DNA from 2 places in the Spiribacter roseus genome. Region 2 is predicted to be linked to the other one. Evidence: predicted binding sites of a transcription regulator. Region 2 holds the regulator's gene; the other holds the start of a gene.
What was found. Region 2 encodes FNR, which switches genes on or off when oxygen is low (the NO sensors DNR and NnrR bind a similar motif). Its sites were predicted from a motif close to TTGATNTANATCAA; they were not measured.
Positions count from the first base shown of each region.

Region 1: a site for FNR is predicted at 7,914-7,927, ahead of hemN (oxygen-independent coproporphyrinogen III oxidase). Genes of this name have one in related genera too.

Region 1 is NZ_CP016382.1:1,596,912-1,606,601, reverse strand. It holds gene BBH56_RS07910 (SAM-dependent methyltransferase) at 1-528, shown strand, start outside; gene BBH56_RS07905 (6-phosphofructokinase) at 564-1,823, shown strand; gene ppa (inorganic diphosphatase) at 1,884-2,411, shown strand; gene BBH56_RS07895 (cob(I)yrinic acid a,c-diamide adenosyltransferase) at 2,417-2,980, shown strand; gene prmA (50S ribosomal protein L11 methyltransferase) at 2,983-3,864, shown strand; gene BBH56_RS07885 (helix-turn-helix domain-containing protein) at 3,917-4,180, shown strand; gene purH (bifunctional phosphoribosylaminoimidazolecarboxamide formyltransferase/IMP cyclohydrolase) at 4,199-5,776, shown strand; gene purD (phosphoribosylamine--glycine ligase) at 5,798-7,096, shown strand; gene BBH56_RS07870 (MAPEG family protein) at 7,093-7,476, shown strand; gene BBH56_RS07865 (YbaN family protein) at 7,466-7,885, opposite strand; gene hemN (oxygen-independent coproporphyrinogen III oxidase) at 7,989-9,380, shown strand; gene BBH56_RS07855 (copper chaperone PCu(A)C) at 9,377-9,690, opposite strand, start outside.
Region 2 is NZ_CP016382.1:295,989-305,678, reverse strand. It holds gene BBH56_RS01550 (D-2-hydroxyacid dehydrogenase) at 1-159, shown strand, start outside; gene BBH56_RS01545 (NAD-dependent succinate-semialdehyde dehydrogenase) at 193-1,632, shown strand; gene BBH56_RS01540 (MFS transporter) at 1,601-2,869, opposite strand; gene BBH56_RS01535 (aspartate aminotransferase family protein) at 2,945-4,246, opposite strand; gene sufT (putative Fe-S cluster assembly protein SufT) at 4,381-4,926, shown strand; gene fnr (fumarate/nitrate reduction transcriptional regulator Fnr) at 4,967-5,695, opposite strand; gene thiL (thiamine-phosphate kinase) at 5,738-6,697, opposite strand; gene nusB (transcription antitermination factor NusB) at 6,709-7,161, opposite strand; gene ribH (6,7-dimethyl-8-ribityllumazine synthase) at 7,158-7,643, opposite strand; gene ribB (3,4-dihydroxy-2-butanone-4-phosphate synthase) at 7,691-8,845, opposite strand; gene BBH56_RS01500 (riboflavin synthase) at 8,848-9,504, opposite strand; gene ribD (bifunctional diaminohydroxyphosphoribosylaminopyrimidine deaminase/5-amino-6-(5-phosphoribosylamino)uracil reductase RibD) at 9,505-9,690, opposite strand, start outside.

The sequences.
Region 1 (9,690 bases), 630 kb from region 2:
ATCCAGGACTATCGCGACGTCCCCGAGCGCTTTGAGCGCATCGTCAGCGTGGGCATGTTCGAGCACGTCGGGGCGCGCTACTACGACACCTTCTTTGCCGGGCTGCGCGACCATCTGACCGCCGACGGCGTGGCGCTGCTGCACACCATCGGCCGGCTCGGGCGGCCCGGGGTGACCAACCCGTGGATCCGTCGCTATATCTTCCCCGGCGGTTACATCCCCTCGCTGTCCGAGACCAGTGCCGCGATCGAACGCCAGCAGATCGGAGTGACCGATCTCGAGGTCCTGCGCCTGCACTATGCCTACACCCTGGCGGCCTGGTACGAGCGCTTCCAGGCGGTGCGCGAGCGGGTGGCGGCCGAGAAGGGCGAGCGCTTCTGTCGCATGTGGGAGTTCTATCTGGCCGCCAGCGAGGCGGCCTTCCATCATCGCGGTCTGGTGGTCTTCCAGATCCAGCTGGCGATGGATCAGACCGCGGTCCCGCTGTGCCGTGACTATCTGCATGAGGCTGCAGCGCCCGGCGCTTGATAGACTCCCGCAAAACACGGGGAAGGGGAGTCCACATGCCTGCCAGAAATGCCTTCTATGCCCAGTCGGGCGGCGTCACTGCGGTGATCAATGCCAGCGCCGCCGGCGTGATCGAGGCCGCCCGGGACCATCCCGAGGCCATCAACACCGTTTATGCCGGCGTCAACGGCATCCTGGGGGCGCTGGATGAGCAGCTCATCGACACTGGCCGGGAATCGGCCGAGAGCATCGCCGCCCTGCGCTATACCCCCGGCGGGGCCTTTGGCTCGGCGCGCTACAAGCTGAAGGGCCTGGACGAGAACCGCGCCGAGTACGAGCGGCTCATCGAGGTCTTCCGCGCCCACGACATCGGTTATTTCTTCTACAACGGCGGTGGGGACTCGCAGGACACCGCCCACAAGGTCTCGCAGCTCGGCGAGGCCATGGGTTATCCGATCACCTGCATCGGCGTGCCCAAGACCGTCGACAATGACCTGCCCGGCACCGATACCTGCCCGGGTTTTGGCTCGGTGGCCAAGTACATCGCCGTGGCCACTCGCGAGGCCGGGCTGGATGTGGCGTCCATGGCGGAGACATCGACGCGGGTGTTCATCCTCGAGACCATGGGGCGGCATGCCGGCTGGATCGCGGCGGCGTCGGCACTGGCCCGCGACCACGAGGAGGCCCCGCCGCACGTCATTCTGCTGCCCGAGGTGGCGCTGGATGCGGCGCGCTTTCTGGAGCGGGTCCGCGCGTGTGTCGAGCGGATCGGCTATTGCGTGGTGGTGGTCTCCGAGGGGCTGCGCACCGCCGACGGCCGGTTCGTCGCCGACCAGGGCACCCGGGATGCCTTCGGCCATGCCCAGCTGGGGGGCGTGGCCCCGGCCATTGCGGCGATGGTGCGCGAGCGCCTCGGCTATAAATATCACTACGCCATTGCCGATTATCTGCAGCGCGCCGCCCGGCACATCGCCTCAGCCACCGATGTCGAGCAGGCCCATGCCCTGGGGCGGGCCGCGGTGGAGTGCGCCGTGGCCGGGCACAATGCGGTCATGCCGACCATCGTCCGCGACGCCGACGCGCCCTATCGCTGGCACATCGGCCAGGTGCCGCTGGCGGATGTGGCCAACCGCGAGGCACGGATGCCGGCGGAGTATATCGACGCCGACAACCTGTTCGTGACCGAGGCGGCGCTGCGGTACCTGCGCCCGCTGATCGCCGGCGAGGACTATCCGCCCTACCGCGACGGACTGCCCGAGCACGTCCACCTGCGCGCGGAGCGCGTGGCGCCCCGCTGCCCGCCGTTCAGGGACTGACCCGGGCCCGGCCGCCGCGTATACTGCCGCCATCCGCATCATCCACACGAGGAGGTTTCCATGGCCTACGAGGGCATCGGCGCCGGCAAGAACCTGCCGGACGACATCAACATCATCATCGAGATCCCGGCCAATGCCGATCCCATCAAGTACGAGGTGGACAAGGACTCCGGGGCCATCATGGTGGATCGGTTCATGGGCACCTCGATGCACTACCCGGCCAACTATGGCTATATCCCCGATACCCTCTGTGGCGACGGTGACCCGCTGGACGCCCTGGTGGTCACGCCCTTTCCGCTGGCCGTCGGTTCGGTGATCCGCTGCCGGCCCGTCGGCGTGCTCGAGATGACCGACGAGGGTGGCGAGGATGCCAAGCTGCTGTGCGTGCCGATCAGCAAGCTCACGCCGATCTACGATGCCGTGAATGCGCCGGAGGACCTGCCGCCGTTGCTGCTCGAGCAGATCAGCCATTTCTTTGAGCGCTACAAGGACCTGGAGCCCGGCAAGTGGGTGCGGGTGAACGGCTGGAAGGACCGGGAAGCCGCGGTTGCCGAGATCAACGATTCCATCCAGCGGTTCGGCGGCTGATCCGCATGGTCAAGCTCACGCGCATCTACACCCGCACCGGTGATACCGGCCAGACCGGCCTCGGCGACGGCAGCCGCGTCGCCAAGACCGATCCGCGGGTCACCGCCTATGGCACGGTCGACGAGCTCAATGCCCTGCTGGGGATCTGCCGGCTGCACGCCGGCGGCGATCTTGAGGCGGCCCTGACCCGCATCCAGAACGACCTGTTCGACGTGGGGGCCGACCTGTGCACGCCCGAGCAGGAGGATCCGCCCTTCGAGCCGCTGCGGGTCGCCACCGGCCAGACCGAGTGGCTGGAAGGGGAAATCGACCGGGTCAATGCCCATCTTGAGACGCTGCGCTCGTTCGTGCTGCCCGCGGGCAGTCCCGCCGCCGCGCATCTGCATCATGCCCGCACCGTGGCACGGCGGGCCGAGCGCGAGACGGCGGCCCTGGCGGTGACCACACCGATCAACGAGAACGTCCTGCGCTATCTCAACCGGCTGTCGGACTATCTGTTCGTGCTGGCCCGCGATGCCAATCGCGAAGCCGGTGGCGACGTACTCTGGCAGCCCGGCGAACACCGCTGACCATGTCCGCCCGCCAGGTGGCGTTCGAGGTGACCGCCGATCAGGCGGAGTCGCTCGAGGCGGTGCTCGAGGCGGCCGGGGCCGAGGCGATCACCTGGGCCGAGGCACCGGGCAGCGCGGCGGTGCTTGAACCGCCGCCGGGCGAGACCCGGCTCTGGGACTGGCTGCGGGTGGAGGCACTGTTCCCCGCGGACAGCGATGTCGATGCGGTGCGCGCGGCGCTGGCCGAGGCCCTCGGCGGGGATCCGTCGGGCTGGCGCACCGCCGAGATCGCCGATCAGGCCTGGGAGCGCGCCTGGCTCGAGCACTTCCAGCCGCAGTGCTTTGGCGGGAGACTCTGGGTGGTGCCCGGCGGGCTCGAGCCGCCGGTGCCCGAAGCGGTCAATATCCGGCTCGATCCGGGGCTGGCGTTCGGGACAGGCACGCACCCGAGCACCGCCCTGTGCCTGGAGGCACTGGCCGCCGATCCGCCGTTGGACGAGACGGTGATCGACTATGGCTGTGGATCGGGGCTGCTGGCCATTGCCGCGCTGCGTCTGGGCGCCCGGCGGGTGGTGGCGGTGGATAATGATCCGCAGGCGCTGACGGCCACCCGGGACAACGCCCGGCGCAACGGGGTGGAGGATCGGCTTGAGGTGCTCGGGCCGGCGGCGGCGCTGCCGGTGGCGGACCGTGTGCTGGCCAATATCCTGGCGGGTATTCTGCAGTCGCTGGCGCCACGGCTGATCGATGCGCTGGCTGTGGGGAGCCGGCTGACGCTGGCCGGACTGCTTGAAACCCAGGCCGATGCGGTGCGCGCCGCGTATGAGCCGGCCTGTCATTTCGAGCCGGTGATACGGGCCGATGAATGGGCGCGGCTGGATGGTCGGCGGCGAGCGGTTTAATGGTGGGGGTGTTGCCGTTATGATTTCGGGTTTTCCGCGAAGGATTCATGCCATGGAAGACGAATCCGCCCCCGGGGGCGCCAGCGTCGGCCCGATCCGTGCCTGTGTGCATGAGACGGTGACGGCGTATTTCCGCGACCTCGATGGCCAGGCCAGTCACGATCTCCACCGCATGGTGATCGAGCAGGCCGAGGCGCCCCTGCTGGAGGTGGTCATGCGCGAGTGCGGCGGCAACCAGACCCGCGCCGCCGACGCCCTCGGCATCAACCGCGGAACGCTGCGCAAAAAGCTCCGCCATTACGGCCTCGAAGACTGACCACCACGGAGTCCCGCCATGTCCGCCGCCGCCACCCCGCTGCCCATCCGCCGTGCCCTGATCAGCGTCTCCGACAAGACGGGGATTGAGCCGCTGGCGCGTTGCCTGGCCGACAGCGGGGTCGAGATCCTGTCCACCGGCGGTACCGCCACGCTGCTGCAGGACGCCGGGATCGATGTGGTGGAGGTCGGCGAGTACACCGGCTTCCCGGAAATCATGGCGGGTCGGGTGAAGACCCTGCACCCGCGCATTCATGGCGGGCTGTTGGGCCGACGGGGCGAAGACGAGGCCGTGATGGCCGAGCAGTCCATCCCGCCCATCGACCTGCTGGTGGTCAACCTCTACGCCTTCGAGCAGGCCGTGGCGCGGCCCGACTGTTCGCTGGAGGCGGCCATCGAGCATATCGATATCGGCGGCCCGGCGATGCTCCGGGCGGCGGCCAAGAATCATGCCGGCGTCGGCGTGGTGACGGCGCCGGCGCAGTACCCGGCGGTCATCGAGGCAGTGGCGGCGCAGGGCGGCCTCGACGCCGCGCAGCGTTACGAGCTGGCGGTGGCGGCGTTCAATCATGTGGCGCGCTACGACGCGGCCATCAGCGATTACCTGTCGGCCCGCGACGCCGACGGCCAGGTATCGGCCTTTCCCGGCCAGCTCAACCGCCACTGGGAGAAGGCCGCGGAGCTGCGCTATGGCGAGAACCCGCATCAGCCGGCCGCGTTCTATCGCGATCCCCTGGCCCGACCGGGCAGCTTCGCCGACTACCAGCAGCGCCAGGGCAAGGCGCTGTCGTACAACAACCTGGCCGACGGCGATGCCGCCTGGGCCTGCGTGGCGGCGTTCGACGCGCCCGCCTGCGTGATCGTCAAGCACGCCAACCCCTGCGGTGTGGCGGTGGCGGCCGAGCCGACGGCGGCCTATGAGGCGGCGTTCGCCACCGATCCCACCTCGGCGTTCGGCGGCATCATCGCCTTCAATCGACCGCTCGATGCGGCCACCGCCCGGACCATCGTCGAGCGTCAGTTCGTCGAGGTCATCCTGGCGCCGGCGGTCAGTGACGAGGCGCTGATGGTGACCGCCGCCAAGACCAATGTGCGCGTGCTGGAAGTGCCGGGAGGGCCGGTGGCCGCATCGGAATGGCGCCTGCAGCCGGTGGGCGGCGGGTTGCTCGTGCAGGCCCAGGACCGCGCCCTGACGGCCGAGTCGGGCCTGCGCTGCGTGACCCGCGAGCCGGTGAGCGAGGCGCTGGCCGAGGAACTGGACTTTGTCTGGCGGGTGGCGAAGTTCGTCAAGTCGAATGCCATCGTCTATGGCCGCGCGGGCCGCACCCTGGGGATCGGAGCCGGTCAGATGAGCCGGGTCGACAGTGCCCGGATCGGCGTCAGCAAAGCCGCCGAGGCGGGCCTAGACCTGACCGGCTCGGTGCTGGCCTCGGATGCGTTCTTTCCATTCCGCGACGGCATTGATCAGGCCGCCGCGGCGGGCGTCCGCGCGATCATCCAGCCGGGAGGCTCGCGCCGCGATGACGAGGTCATCGCCGCCGCCGACGAACACGGCATCGCCATGCTGCTGACGGGCATGCGCCATTTCCGCCACTGACCGACCATGGGGAGCAGTCCGATGAACATCCTGGTCGTGGGCAATGGGGGGCGCGAGCATGCGCTGGCCTGGCGCCTGGCACAGTCACCGCGCTGCGGCCACGTCTACGTGGCGCCCGGCAACCCCGGCACCGCCCGTGAGCCGGGGGTGAGCAACCTCGCGGTGGGCGTCGACGATATCCCGGCGCTTGTCGAGCAGGCCCGGGAACGGGCCGTGGAGATGACCGTGATCGGGCCCGAGGCACCGCTTGCCGCCGGCATCGTGGATGCCTTCGAGCAGGCGGGGCTGGCCTGTCTGGGCCCCGGGCAGGCGGCGGCCGAGCTGGAGGCCTCGAAGGCGTTCGCCAAGGCGTTCTTTGCCCGTCACGGCATTCCCAGCGCGGCCTACGCGACCTTCGAGCAGCTCGAGCCGGCCCTGGCCTATATCCGCGAGCGCGGCGCGCCGCTGGTGATCAAGGCCGATGGCCTGGCAGCCGGCAAGGGCGTGACCATTGCTCACGACATCGACACCGCGGTCGAGGCGGCCACATCCATGCTGGGCGGGGCATTCGGCGCGGCCAGCGAGCGCATCGTGGTCGAGGACTTCCTGACCGGTGAGGAAGCCAGCTTCATCGCCCTGGTGGACGGTGAAACGGTTCTGCCGCTGGCGAGCTCCCAGGATCACAAGGCCCGCGACGCCGGCGACCAGGGCCCCAACACCGGTGGCATGGGCGCTTACTCACCGGCGCCGGTGGTCACGGACGCGGTCCATGCGCGGATTCTTGAATCGGTGATCCGGCCCACGGTGCGTGGCCTGGTGGCCGAAGGGCGTGGCTACCGGGGATTCCTCTACGCCGGCCTGATGATCGACGCCCGGGGCGAGCCGCGGGTCCTTGAATTCAACGTCAGGTTGGGCGACCCCGAGACCCAGCCGATTCTCATGCGCCTGGCGAGCGACCCGGTGACGCTGTTCGAGGCCGCGCTGAACGGTCGGCTCGACGCCGGGGCCGTGCAGTGGGATCCGCGGCCCTGTCTGGGGGTGGTGCTGGCGGCGGCGGGCTATCCGGGCGCCTATGCCAAGGGCGATGTCATCGAAGGGCTTGGCGATGCCGACGGCGACGGCCGCAAGGTGTTTCATGCCGGGACCGCGACCAACGCCCGCGACGAGGTGGTCACCGCCGGTGGCCGGGTGGTGTGCGCCTGTGCCCTGGGAGACGACATCCTGGCCGCGCAGCAGGCCGCCTATGACCTGGCGGAGACCGTGCACTGGCCGGGCCGTTTCATGCGCGCGGACATCGGTTTCCGCGCGGTCAACGCACAGCTGCAGGCGGAGTCGTCATGACGCTGGCCTACTGGATGGTGCTGGTCGCGATCTTCATGCCGTTCGTGTTCGCCGGTCTGGCAAAGTCCCGGGGCCGGTTCGACAACGCCCGCCCGCGGGAGTGGCTGGCGGGCCTGAGTGGCTGGCGCCAGCGGGCACACTGGGCGCAGTTGAACACCTTCGAGGCATTCCCGCCGTTTGCCGCGGCCGTCATCATCGCCCATCAGCTGGGGGGTGCGCAGGGCTGGATTGATGCCGTGGCGGTACTGTTCGTGGTGCTGCGGCTGGGTTATGGGGCGGCCTATATCGCCGATCGGCCCACCCTGCGCAGCCTCCTCTGGACCGGAGCGTTCGCCTGCGTGCCGGGGCTGTTCGCGGTGGCGGCGCTGACTACCGGCTAGGTCCGTGGGGGCGCGTGGCCAGAAAGATGACCACGCCGGCCATGACCGCGCTGGCTGACAGGCGGGCATAGAGCGGCTCGACGCTGATCCACATCCACCCCCAGCTGAGCGCCACCAGCACCAGTGCGGTGATCTTGGCCCGGGGCCGGATCGCGCGGTGATCCCGCCAGTCCCGCAGCAGCGGGCCAAAACGCGGGTGGCTGTAAAGCCAGGCATGCAGCGCCGGCGAGCTGCGCGAAGCGCACATGGCCGCGAGGAGCAGAAACGGCGTGGTCGGCAGCAGCGGCAGCACCGCGCCGACGCTGCCGAGGCCGATGAAAAACAGCGCCAGCATCAGCCATCCGCGGCGTACCAGCCGTCTGCGCAGGGTCTCGGGCCCTGTTGAGCCGTTGTTCCCGTCGTGCTTCAAATCAATCCTCCGCCGACCCTGCACCTGACTGACACAGATCAACCCGGCCGTGTCGCACAACGCCTATGATGACATGAAACACTGCATCGGGAGCGGCGCGTCCATGGCCGACAATCTTCTTCTCGACCGGGCCCTGCTGCGTCGCTATGACGTGACCGGGCCCCGGTACACTTCCTATCCGACCGCCGCCCAGTTCACCGAGGACTTCGACGCCGCGCGTTACCGCGACCATGTCAGCTGGAGCAATGGTGATCCCATCCCCCGGCCGCTGTCGCTCTACGTGCATGTGCCGTTCTGCCGCACGGTGTGCTTCTACTGCGCCTGCAACAAGGTGATCACCGCCAACTACCGGCGGGCCCAGGACTATCTGGCCCGGCTGATCGAGGAGCTGGACCTGCAGGCGGCGCTGTTCGCCGACGACCGTCCCGTGGAGCAGCTGCACCTGGGCGGTGGTACCCCGACCTATCTGAGTGACGACGATCTGGCGACACTGATCGACGCCATCGCCGAGCGCTTTCCCCTGGCGGCGCCGGAGCGGCGCGAGTTTTCCATTGAGGTGGACCCACGCACGGTGGACCGCCAGCGCATCCGCCACCTTGCCGCGCTGGGCTTCAATCGCCTGAGCCTGGGGGTGCAGGATTTCGATGACGACGTGCAGAAGGCGATCAATCGCATCCAGGGCGTTCAGGCCACGGCCGACATCGTTGAGGAGGCTCGCGCCCAGGGCTTTCGCTCCATCAATCTGGATCTGATGTACGGCCTGCCGCTGCAGACGCCCGAGCGCCTGTCGCGGACCCTGGACGCGGTGATGACCATGCGCCCCGACCGCATCGCCCTGTACAACTATGCGCACATGCCGCAGATGTTCCGCATCCAGCGCCAGATCCCCGACGCCACCCTGCCCGCGGCGGAAATGAAGCTCACCCTGCTGATCGAAGCCATGCAGCGCCTCGCCGGCGAGGGCTATCAGTACATCGGCATGGATCATTTCGCGCTGCCCGGCGATGAACTGGCCGAGGCGGCCGATAACGGCACCCTGCACCGCAACTTCCAGGGTTATGCCACCCGCCCCGATCTGGATCTGATCGGCCTGGGGGCCTCATCCATTGGCCAGATCGGGGATGCCTTCATGCAGAATCATCGTGACCCCGAGGGCCATGCGGCCGCGGTCCGCGCCGGCGAGCTGCCGATCTGGCGGGGCGTGGCCATGGACGACGACGACCGCCTGCGCCGCGATGTGATCCAGGCGGTGATGTGCCGGGGGCGGGTCGACTACGCGGCGATTGAGGCGCGTCATGGGATCGATTTTGCCGACTACTTCGGCGATGCCCTCGCGGCCCTCTCGCCGCTGGTGGATGACGGCCTGCTCACGCTGGCGCCCGGCGCGCTCGAGGTCACGCCGCGGGGGCGGTTTTTCCTGCGCAACGTGGCGATGCCGTTCGACGCCTACCTGGCAGCGGCCGGCGGCGAACGGCGCTTCTCCCGCGTGATCTAGTCGACGCCCATGGCCGTGGGGGCCAGCACCTCGACGTTGACCCGGAGGGTGCCGGCGGTCTCGGCCTCGAGTTCAAGGCTGAAGCGCTCGCCCTCGGTGAGGGCCTCGTCAATGCCCATCATCATCACGTGCCGGCCGCCGGGTTCAAAGGTCACGCTGCCCTCAGCGGGCACGCGCACCCGGGGCGTGTGGACCATGCGGCTGTTGCCGCCTTCCTCGATGGTGCGATGCAGTTCGGCGCGGCCGGCGCGCTCGGTGTGCACGCCGATCAGGGTGTCACTGCGCCGGCTGTCATTGCGGATTTCAAGGT
Region 2 (9,690 bases):
CTACCCAATGTGCACCTCTCGGCGCATATGGCCGGCGATTTCATTGGCTGGAAGACCGCCCTGTCCGAGCAGTTCATCGACAACTTCCGGCGCTGGCAGCGCGGTGAGGCCCTCAACAACCCCGTGGACAAGGCCCAGGGTTTTGCCGCTTCGTCCTGATCACAACGCACGAACCCACAAGCGAGGCAGCTGATGATCGACTCTCCCCTTCTCCCGTCGCTGGGCGGTTACATCAATAACGAATGGCTGATGGCGGACAAGGGCCATACCCTGACCGTGACCAATCCCGTCGATAATGCCCCGCTGGCGGCAGTGGCGGCGATGGGCGCCGATGAAACCCGACGCGCGACGGCCGCCGCCGAGCAGGCCCTCGAGCGGCCCGCGACGCTCGAGCAGCGCCGCGAGTGGCTGAATGCCATCGCCGATGCGCTGTCGCGGCATCGCGAGGAGATCGGTCGCATCCTCTGCCTCGAGCATGGCAAGCCGCTGGCCGAAGCGCAGGGCGAAGCCGACTACGCCGCCGGGTTCTTCCGCTATGCCGCGACCCACATCGACGCACTCGCCCCACACACCCTGGACGAGCGGCCGCGCGACTGCGAATGGCATATCCACTACCGCCCGGCCGGCGTGGTGGGGCTGATCACCCCGTGGAACTTCCCCATCGGCATGATCGCGAAAAAGCTCTCCTCGGCGATCGCCGCCGACTGCGCGAGCGTGGTCAAGCCCTCGTCGAAGACGCCGCTGACCATGATCGCGCTGTTCACGCTGCTCGACCGCGAGGTCGGACTGCCGGCGGGCAAGGCCAATCTGGTGCTCGGCTCGGCCGGGCCGATCACCGATGCGCTGTTCGATACCCCCTCGGTGCGGGTGATCAGCTTCACCGGTTCCACCGAGGTGGGGCGCACGCTGATCGAGCAGTCAGCGCCGGGGATCAAGCGACTCACCCTGGAGCTCGGTGGCAATGCCCCCTACATCGTCTTCGCCGATGCCGATCTGGATCACGCCGCGGATCAGTTGATCGGCAACAAGTTTCGGGGGGGCGGGCAGACCTGTGTCTGCGCCAACCGGATCTTCGTCCAGCGTGACGTCGCCGCGGCGTTCGCCGAAAAGCTTGCCGTGCGCGTCAAGGCCCTGACCGTGGGCGACGGCATGGCGGCCGGCACCAAACTGGGCCCGCTGATTGATGAAAACGCCGTCGCCAAGGTCGAGCGGCATGTCAGCGACGCCCTCGACCGCGGTGCCCGGCAGATCTTCCAGGGCGATGCCAGCGGCCTGCCCGGCACATTCTATCCGCCGACGGTGTTGTTGGATGTGCCCAGCGACGCGGCCTGCTACCGCGAAGAGACCTTCGGCCCGCTGGTCCCGCTGATCAGCTTCGATGACGAGGACCAGGCCGTGGCCATGGCCAACGACACCGACTTCGGCCTGGCCGCCTATGTGTTCACCGCCGATCAGGCGCGGGGCCATCAGGTCATCGCCCGGCTGCGCTTCGGCCATGCCGCCCTCAACACCGGCAGTGGCCCGACCCCCGAGGCCCCGTTCGGCGGTATGAAGCAGTCCGGCTTTGGCCGTGAGGGCGGGCTCGAGGGCCTGTTCGAGTTCACCGAAGTACAGACCGTGCCGGTGGGTTAGCGGCCACAGCCACCGGCCGCACCAGCAGGATCGCGATGGATAGATAGGCCATCATGATCAGCGCAAGGGTTGGAACGTTCATACCGATATCCAGTAGAAAACCGATCAGCACGGGGCCAGCGGCGGTGCCAAGCACTATCGCCCCGTGCGCCATTGCGCGGATCCCGCCCAGATGCCGGAGGCCATAGAGCTCCGGCCACAGGGCGCCCATCAACGTCCCGGCCGTGCCGATGCACAACCCGGCGAGCCCCAGATACAGCGGTGCCGCCCAGCCACCGGGGACGAACCCCACCACCGCCAGGGCAAAAAGCAGCGGCAATAGATAAAAACCAAGCAAGCGCTGTGCACCGATTCGGTCGACCAACGGGCCACTCAGCAGCAGGGAGAGTACGTGCGTACTGGCGAATGCCGTAAACGCCGTTGAAACCAGCTCCAGGCTCCACCCCTTGGCCTCGGCGATCGGTACCTGATGGAAAAACAACGCCGTGATCAGGATAGGCGGTGCCAGCAGCGCGGGCAGAATACGATAGAAGCGGCTATCGCGCAGGACCTCCGCCCGAGTCCAGTCCCGCCGCCCTGGCGCCGCCCCGAAGGACTCCTCCTCACCGGCCAGCGCATCCGCGGATCCCCGATCGCGGGACGACTGGATCGAACGCCTCTCCATCCGGAGCAGCGTGAGCGCGAGGGGCAAGGCAACGATGACGAGAAACAACGCCAGCAGCAGCCAGCTCCCGCGCCAGCCGAAGGCAGCGATGAGCGCCACCACCACCATGGGCATCACTGCTTCAGCGGTCGGGAAACCAACCGTCACCATACTGATCGCCGTGCCCCGGCCCGTCTCGATACGGCGGCCCACCGTCGTCTGGGCGACATGCACCATCAGCCCCTGCCCGCATAGGCGGAGCAGCAGAAAAGCCGGCACCAGCAGCCAGGCCATCGGCGCCAGCGCAAGCAGCAGACCGCCCGCGGCTGCCCCCAGGATGACCCCAGCGGTAAACACCGGCAGCGGCAACCGGTCGACCCCCCGGCCAACACTGATCACCAGAAGCCCGCTCATGAGGGTAGCGAGCGAGTAGAGCCCGCCAAACTCGGCATTGCTGAGATCGAAGGTCGCGCGCAGTTCACCGCCGTAGAGCGAGATCAGAAACGTCTGACCCTGCCCCGAGAGGAAAACCATTAAAAAGCCGAACAACAGCAGGTATCGGTGGGCTCCAAGCCCCCGAACGGCCGAAATCATGCGCAGACTCCCAATAAAAAGGCCCGGGCAAAAGCCCGGGCCTGGGTTCGTGGGCCAGAATCAGCCCGGAGGTGTCTAGCCGGTGTTGCGGATCGCCGCCGGCTGCTCGCCGCCGCCGGTCTCCACCAGTGCCGCCTCGAACTGATCCACTGCCCAGTCGATCTCCTCGGCGGAGACGATCAGCGGCGGGATCCAGCGCACCACGTTGCCACCCCACGGGCCACAGCGGATCATCAGCAGGCCGCGGTGCTCGCAGGCCTTGAGCATCCTCGCGCCGCGGTCACCATCCGGTTTGCCGTGGGCATCGACGAGATGCGTGCCGATCATCAGCCCGCGGCCGGTGATGTTGCCGATCTCCGGATGCCGCGACTGCACGTCTTCCAGGCGTGCCCGCAGCTGCGCACCGCGGTCCGCCGCATTCTCGACCAGCTTTTCATCGCGGATCACGTCGAGCGTGGCCAGTCCGGCGGCGCAGGCCACGGCGTTGCCGCCGTAGGTGCCACCCTGCGAGCCCGGCAGGGCCCGGCTCATGAGCTCCGCCGGGGCGGCCATGAACGACAGCTGAAAGCCGCTGGCGACCCCCTTGGCCGAGACGACCACGTCAGGCTCGACCCCGAAGTGCTCGTAGCCCCACATCAGGCCGGTACGGCCATTGCCCGACTGGACCTCGTCCATGATCAGGAGGATGCCGTGCTTGTTGCAGCGTTCCTGCAGGCCCTGCATGAACCGGGTGTTGCCGGGGATGTAGCCCGCCTCACCCTGGATGGGCTCGATCAGCATGGCGGCGGTCTCCATGGGCACGCTCTGCACCTGGAGGATGTAGTCGAGCTCGCGCAGCGCGAAATCCGCCGCCTCGTCCTCGCTCATGTTGTACCAGTTCGTGTCCGGGAACGGCGCCGTCACGACCCCGCCCATCAGCGGCTGTACGCCCTGACGCACGGCGGCACTGGAACTGGTGGTGGCCAGCGACCCCATGGTGCGGCCATGGAAGCAGCCGCGGAAGGCGATGATGTTGGGCTTGCCGGTGGCCTGGCGGGCCAGTCGGATCGACGCCTCCACCGCTTCGGTCCCGGCATTGGAGAAGAACACGCTGTCGATGGCGTCAGGCATCAGCTCGACGATGCGATCCGAGAGATCCAGGATCGGCTGATGCTTCATGATCGCGTACTGGGCGTGCACGACCCGATCGATCTGATCCTTCGCCGCCTCGACCACCCGCGGGTGGCAGTGACCGGTGCTGAGCACACCGATGCCCGACGCAAAGTCCATGTACTTGCCGCCATCCTCGGAATAGACGTACATCCCTTGCGCGCTCTCGACCAGAATGTCGCTGGACTGGCGAAGCAGCGGGGAGAGATGGTGGACATTATCATTCATGACACAGCCTCCTGGCTTGTTGATTCATGGTTCACGATACGCGAACTGAAAAACGATTTCTCCCCGGGTCGGACAGCGGATCGCGCAGTGGTATCCTAATTTCCCACGACGGGCAATCAATCCGGGAGACGATGATGCAGAGTAACGAGCCGGTGATTTTCGAGCGCGACTGCGAGGCGGCCCTGATTCCGGCGGGCGATACCGGCATCATCCCCCAGGGGGCGGAGGGCATGATCACCCAGGCCCTGGGCGGCAGCTACACGGTCTACATCCAGGGCAACCTGTTCCGGGTGGATGGCAAGGATGCCGATGCCATCGGCAAGGATCCCGAGCCGGCGCCCGAGCTGCCCGAGAACGCCACGCCCGAGGAGGTCGAACAGCTGGTCTGGGATCAGATGCGGCGCTGCTTCGACCCGGAAATCCCCATCAACGTGGTTGAGCTGGGGCTGGTGTACCGCTGCGACGTCAGCCTGCGTTACAATGGCACGCGGTCGGTGGAAATCGATATGACGCTCACGGCACCGGGCTGTGGGATGGGCGACATCCTGGCCTATGACGTGCGCGAGAAGGTCAAGCAGATCCCCACCATCGAAGACGTCAGCGTGGAGATCGTTTTCGACCCGCCGTGGAGCTTCGAGATGATGTCCGAGGCGGCCAAGCTTCAGACCGGGATGATGTAACTCCCGGGGCGGCAGGCTCTGGCCGGGCGATGCTGGCGGTCTACTCCGCCAGCTCGGCGAGGGCTTCCACCGAGAGCAGCTCCACCTCGCGCCCTTCGGCGCGGATCCAGCCCTGATCCTGAAAGCGCCGGAACACGCGACTCATGGTCTCCGGCGCCAGTCCCAGATAATTCCCCAGATCGCTGCGTGCCATGGACAGGCGAAAGCGCGTGCCGGACAGGCCGCGTTGCCGGAAGCGCTCGGAGAAGCTCAGCAACAGGATGGCCAGCCGCTCGTCGGCGTTGCGCCGGGCCATGGTGAAGAGCATGTCCTGATCGTCGGCGATCTCCTGCGACATCAGCCGCAGCAGCTGGCGCTGCAGATCGGGGATGTCGGCGGCGAGATCCTCGAGCTTCTCAAAGGGCAGCTCGCAGACGCTGGTGGTCTCCAGCGCCACTGCCGATCCCGGATGCTCCCAGCGGTTAATGGCATTCAACGCCACCAGCTCGCCCGGCAGATGGAAACCGGTCACCTGCTGCTCGCCGCTCGCCGTGGTGGTGAAGGATTTCAGCGACCCGGCCCGCACGGCATACAGCGCCCGAAACCCGTCGCCCTCGTCGAACAGCGCCTCGCCCCGGCGCAGCGTCGGCTGATGCTCGATCAGCCGTCCCAGCGTGCCGATATCCGCCTCGTCCAGCGAAACCGGCAGACAGATCCGGCTCAGGCTGCAGCGGCTGCAGGTCTTTGTCTGACAGGATCCGGAAGGATCCACCCGATCACGCATTTGCATAAGCGAAATATTACACCGCGGCCCGGGGCCCCGCCACCGGGATCAGTCACTGAAATGGCGGTAGCCGGCGGCGTCGGCGGTCAACGCCTCGCCATCAAGCCACACGCCGGCACCCGCGCGCACCGCCCCGATGCAGCGGACCGGCGTACGACTGGCCCGTGCCGCCTGCAGGACGGCCGCATCGGCGGCCGCCGGGGCGGTGAAACACAGCTCGTAGTCGTCACCACCGGCAAGCAGGGTCTGGCGCGCGGCGGTATCGCCCAGCCAGTGACGCAGCCGTGCCGAGGGCCGGCAGGCCGCCGCATGCAGCGCAATGGCCACGCTGCTGCCGCGGGCGATGTGCCCGGCATCCGCCACCAGCCCGTCGGAGACATCAATCGCGGCGCTGACGATGCCGGCCAGCGCCTGACCCAGTGCGACGCGCGGCCGCGGGGCGATGAACGCCTGCTGCAGCCCCCGCCATTGGCGCCGATCACGCTGCGTCGGATCCTGCCAGACCGCCAGGCCGCCCATGGCATCGCCGGGCCGACCCGATACCCAGACCCGGTCGCCCACAGCGGCGCCCGCCCGACGCAGCACCGGCCCGTTGGCGTGGCCGGCGACCTGCACACTGATACTGAGCGGCCCGCGGGTCACGTCACCCCCCACCAGGGCCACCGCGTGGCGTCGGGCCAGCGCCTCAAGGCCATCAGCAAAAGCCCTGACCCAGGCCTCGTCGGCCTCGGGCAGGGTCAGCCCCAGCAGCGCCCAGCAGGGCTCGCCCCCCATGGCGGCGATGTCACTCAGGTTGACCGCCAGGGCCCGGTGGCCGACCCATCCGGCTGGCAGATCCGCGGGGAAATGCACCCCCTCGACCAGGGTGTCCAGGGCCATCAGCAGGGGCCGGTCGTCGCCGGCCAATATCGCGGCGTCGTCCCCGACACCCAGAACCACATCGCGGCGCCGGGCGCCGCGGTCCGCCAGATAGCGGCCGATCAGATCAAACTCCGAGGCCCTGGCCATCGCCGTGCCGCTCAGCGCCCGCGGCGCTTCCGCTCCTCGGCCCGCAGTGGCTGGTCGCGGGCCACGCGATCCAGCACGCCATTGATGTACTTGTGACTCTGCTCGGCGCCGAACGCCTTCGCCAGCTCCACCGCCTGATCGATGCACACCCGGTAGGGCACCTCGAGGCGTTCTTCGAGCTCGTAGCTGCCGAGCCGCAGCAGGGCGCGTTCCACCGGATCGAGGTTGACGGCGGGCCGGTCCAGATAGCGGTCATAGGCGGCATCCAGTGACTCGACGCGTTCGGTCACGCCGCGGAACACCTCGCTGAAGTAATCCAGATCCATGTGCCCCAGACGATGGTCGCTGAAGAACTGACGCTGGATGTCGCCGACGTCGCCGCCGGTCATCTGCCACTGATAGAGGGCCTGGAGGATGCGCCGACGGGCCCGGGCCCGCGAGCGATTGGCGCCCGCCGCACTCACAGTCGACGCAGCAGGCTGATCATCTCGAGCAGTGCCATGGCGGATTCGGCGCCCTTGTTGCCGGCCTTGGTCCCGGCCCGCTCGATGGCCTGCTCGATGGTATCGGTGGTGAGCACGCCAAACGACACCGGTACGTCGCGCTGCTGACTGACCTGCCCCAGGCCCTTGGCACATTCGCCGGCGACATACTCGAAATGCGGCGTTCCACCGCGGATGACACAGCCGAGGGCGAGAATGCCGTCGTAGTCGCCCGATCGCGCCAGCCGGTCGGTGACCAGCGGCAGCTCCCATGAGCCGGGCACCCGCACCAGCGTCAGCGAGGCGTCCTCTACCCCGTGGCGGACCAGCGTGTCGCGGGCCCCGCCGATGAGTGAGTCGACGATAAAATCATTGAATCGGGTGGCCACCAGCGCGATCCGCGCATTGGCGGCCATAAAATCACCTTCAAGGGTCTTCATGCTGCTACCGTTGTTGTTATCCATGTGGGCCGCAAGCGTATATCGCCGCGGGCTGCCTGCAAACCGCCTGTCTAGCCGCCAACGCCCCGGTCGTCACCGGTCTGGACGTAATCGACGACTTCCATGCCGAATCCCGACAGGCCGTACATGATCTTCGGCGACGAGAGGACGCGCATGCGCCGAATGCCCAGATCGGTGAGGATCTGCGCCCCCACGCCATAGGTGCGCAGCGACTCGCTCTGATCGGTGACCGGGCGCGGCTCGGGCTGAATCTCACCGCTCTGGGCCAGGGCCTGGAACTCGCGCATGCGGGTCAGCACCTCGGAGCGGTCATCGGCGGTGCGCAGCATCAGCAGACAGGCCGCCCCGGCATTGCTACCGGCGATCTCGTCCAGTGACTGTCGCAGCGACCAGGTCTGATCGGGGGCGATGGCGCCGAACAGATCCGACAGGGTGTTTTCGACCTGCACGCGCACCAGCGCCGGCTGCTCCGGCTCGGGCCGGCCGCGCAGCAGCGCGAAATGCAGGGCGCCGTCCACCACGTCCTGATAGGCATACAGGTGGAAGGGGCCATGCTCGGTGGGCAGCTCGCAGTCGGCGATCCGCTCGACGGTGCGCTCGTTGCGGACCCGATAGGCGATCAGATCCGCCACCGTGCCGATCTTGATGTCGTGCGCCCGGGCGAACGCCAGCAGATCATCCCGCCGGGCCATGGTGCCATCCTCGTTGAGCACCTCGACGATCACCGCCGCCGGTTCAAAGCCGGCCAAACGGGCCAGGTCGCAACCGGCCTCGGTGTGGCCGGCCCGGGTCAGCACGCCGCCCGGCTGCGCCATCAGCGGAAACACATGCCCGGGCTGGATGATGTCCTCGGGACGGGCCTGCGGGGCGACGGCGGCCTGGATGGTGCGGGCGCGGTCGGCCGCGGAGATCCCCGTGGTCACGCCCTGCGCCGCCTCGATGCTCAGGGTGAACTGGGTGCCCTGGTGATCACTCGAGCCGGAGACCATCAACGGCAGGCGCAGCTGCTCGCAGCGCTCGCGGCTCAAGGTCAGGCAGATCAGACCGCGGCCATAGCGGGCCATGAAATTGACGTCGTCCGGCCGCACCATGGAGGCCGCCATGAGCAGATCGCCCTCGTTTTCCCGGTCCTCGTCGTCGAGCATCAGCACCATGCGCCCGGCGCTGATGTCGTCGACGATCTCGTCGATGCTGTTGAACGCCATGATCAGTCCTTCAGAAAGCCGTTGCGCCGCAGCAGGGCCTCGCTCACCCCGCCCTTGGAGCCCGCCGTGTCACCCTGCAGGAGGCGCTCGAGATAGCGCGCGACCAGATCCACTTCCAGATTGACCGGATGCCCGGCCTGATAGCGACCCAGAGTGGTCACCGCCGAGGTATGCGGCACGATGTTGACCTCGAACTCACTGCCCTCGACGCGATTGACCGTGAGGCTGATGCCCTCGATGGCGATCGACCCCTTCTCGGCGATGTAATGCGCCAGCGCCTGCGGGGCGCGGAACCGCCAGCGCTCGGAGCGGCCCGCCGGCGTCCGCGCGACCACCTCGCCGACGCCGTCGATGTGGCCACTGACCAAATGCCCGCCAAGCGGCGTCGACAGGGTCAGGGCCGGCTCCAGGTTGACGCCGTCACCGGGCGTGAGCCGACCCAGCGTCGTGCGCTCGAGGGATTCCAGCGACACATCCGCGGCGAACCCGTCGGCATCGATTTCGACGGCGGTCAGACAGCAGCCATTGACCGCCATGCTGTCACCGATCTGCAGCCGCTCCGTGTCCAGCCCATCCACCGTAAAGCGCATGCGCCGGTCCGAGCCGGTCTCGCGGCTTTCCTGCAGCACGCCCATTGCCTGAATAATGCCCGTGAACATTCAACCGTCCTCCGCGTCATCCCGCATTGTCATCGTCAGCCGAAGATCGTCGCCCACGCGGCGAACGTCCTGCCAGCGCAGGGCAATCCGATCGCTCATCGCCTCGAGACCCGGCAGGGTCAGCAGGGGCTGACCGTCATGCCCCATCAGATGCGGCGCCAGATAGACGATCAGCTCATCGACCCA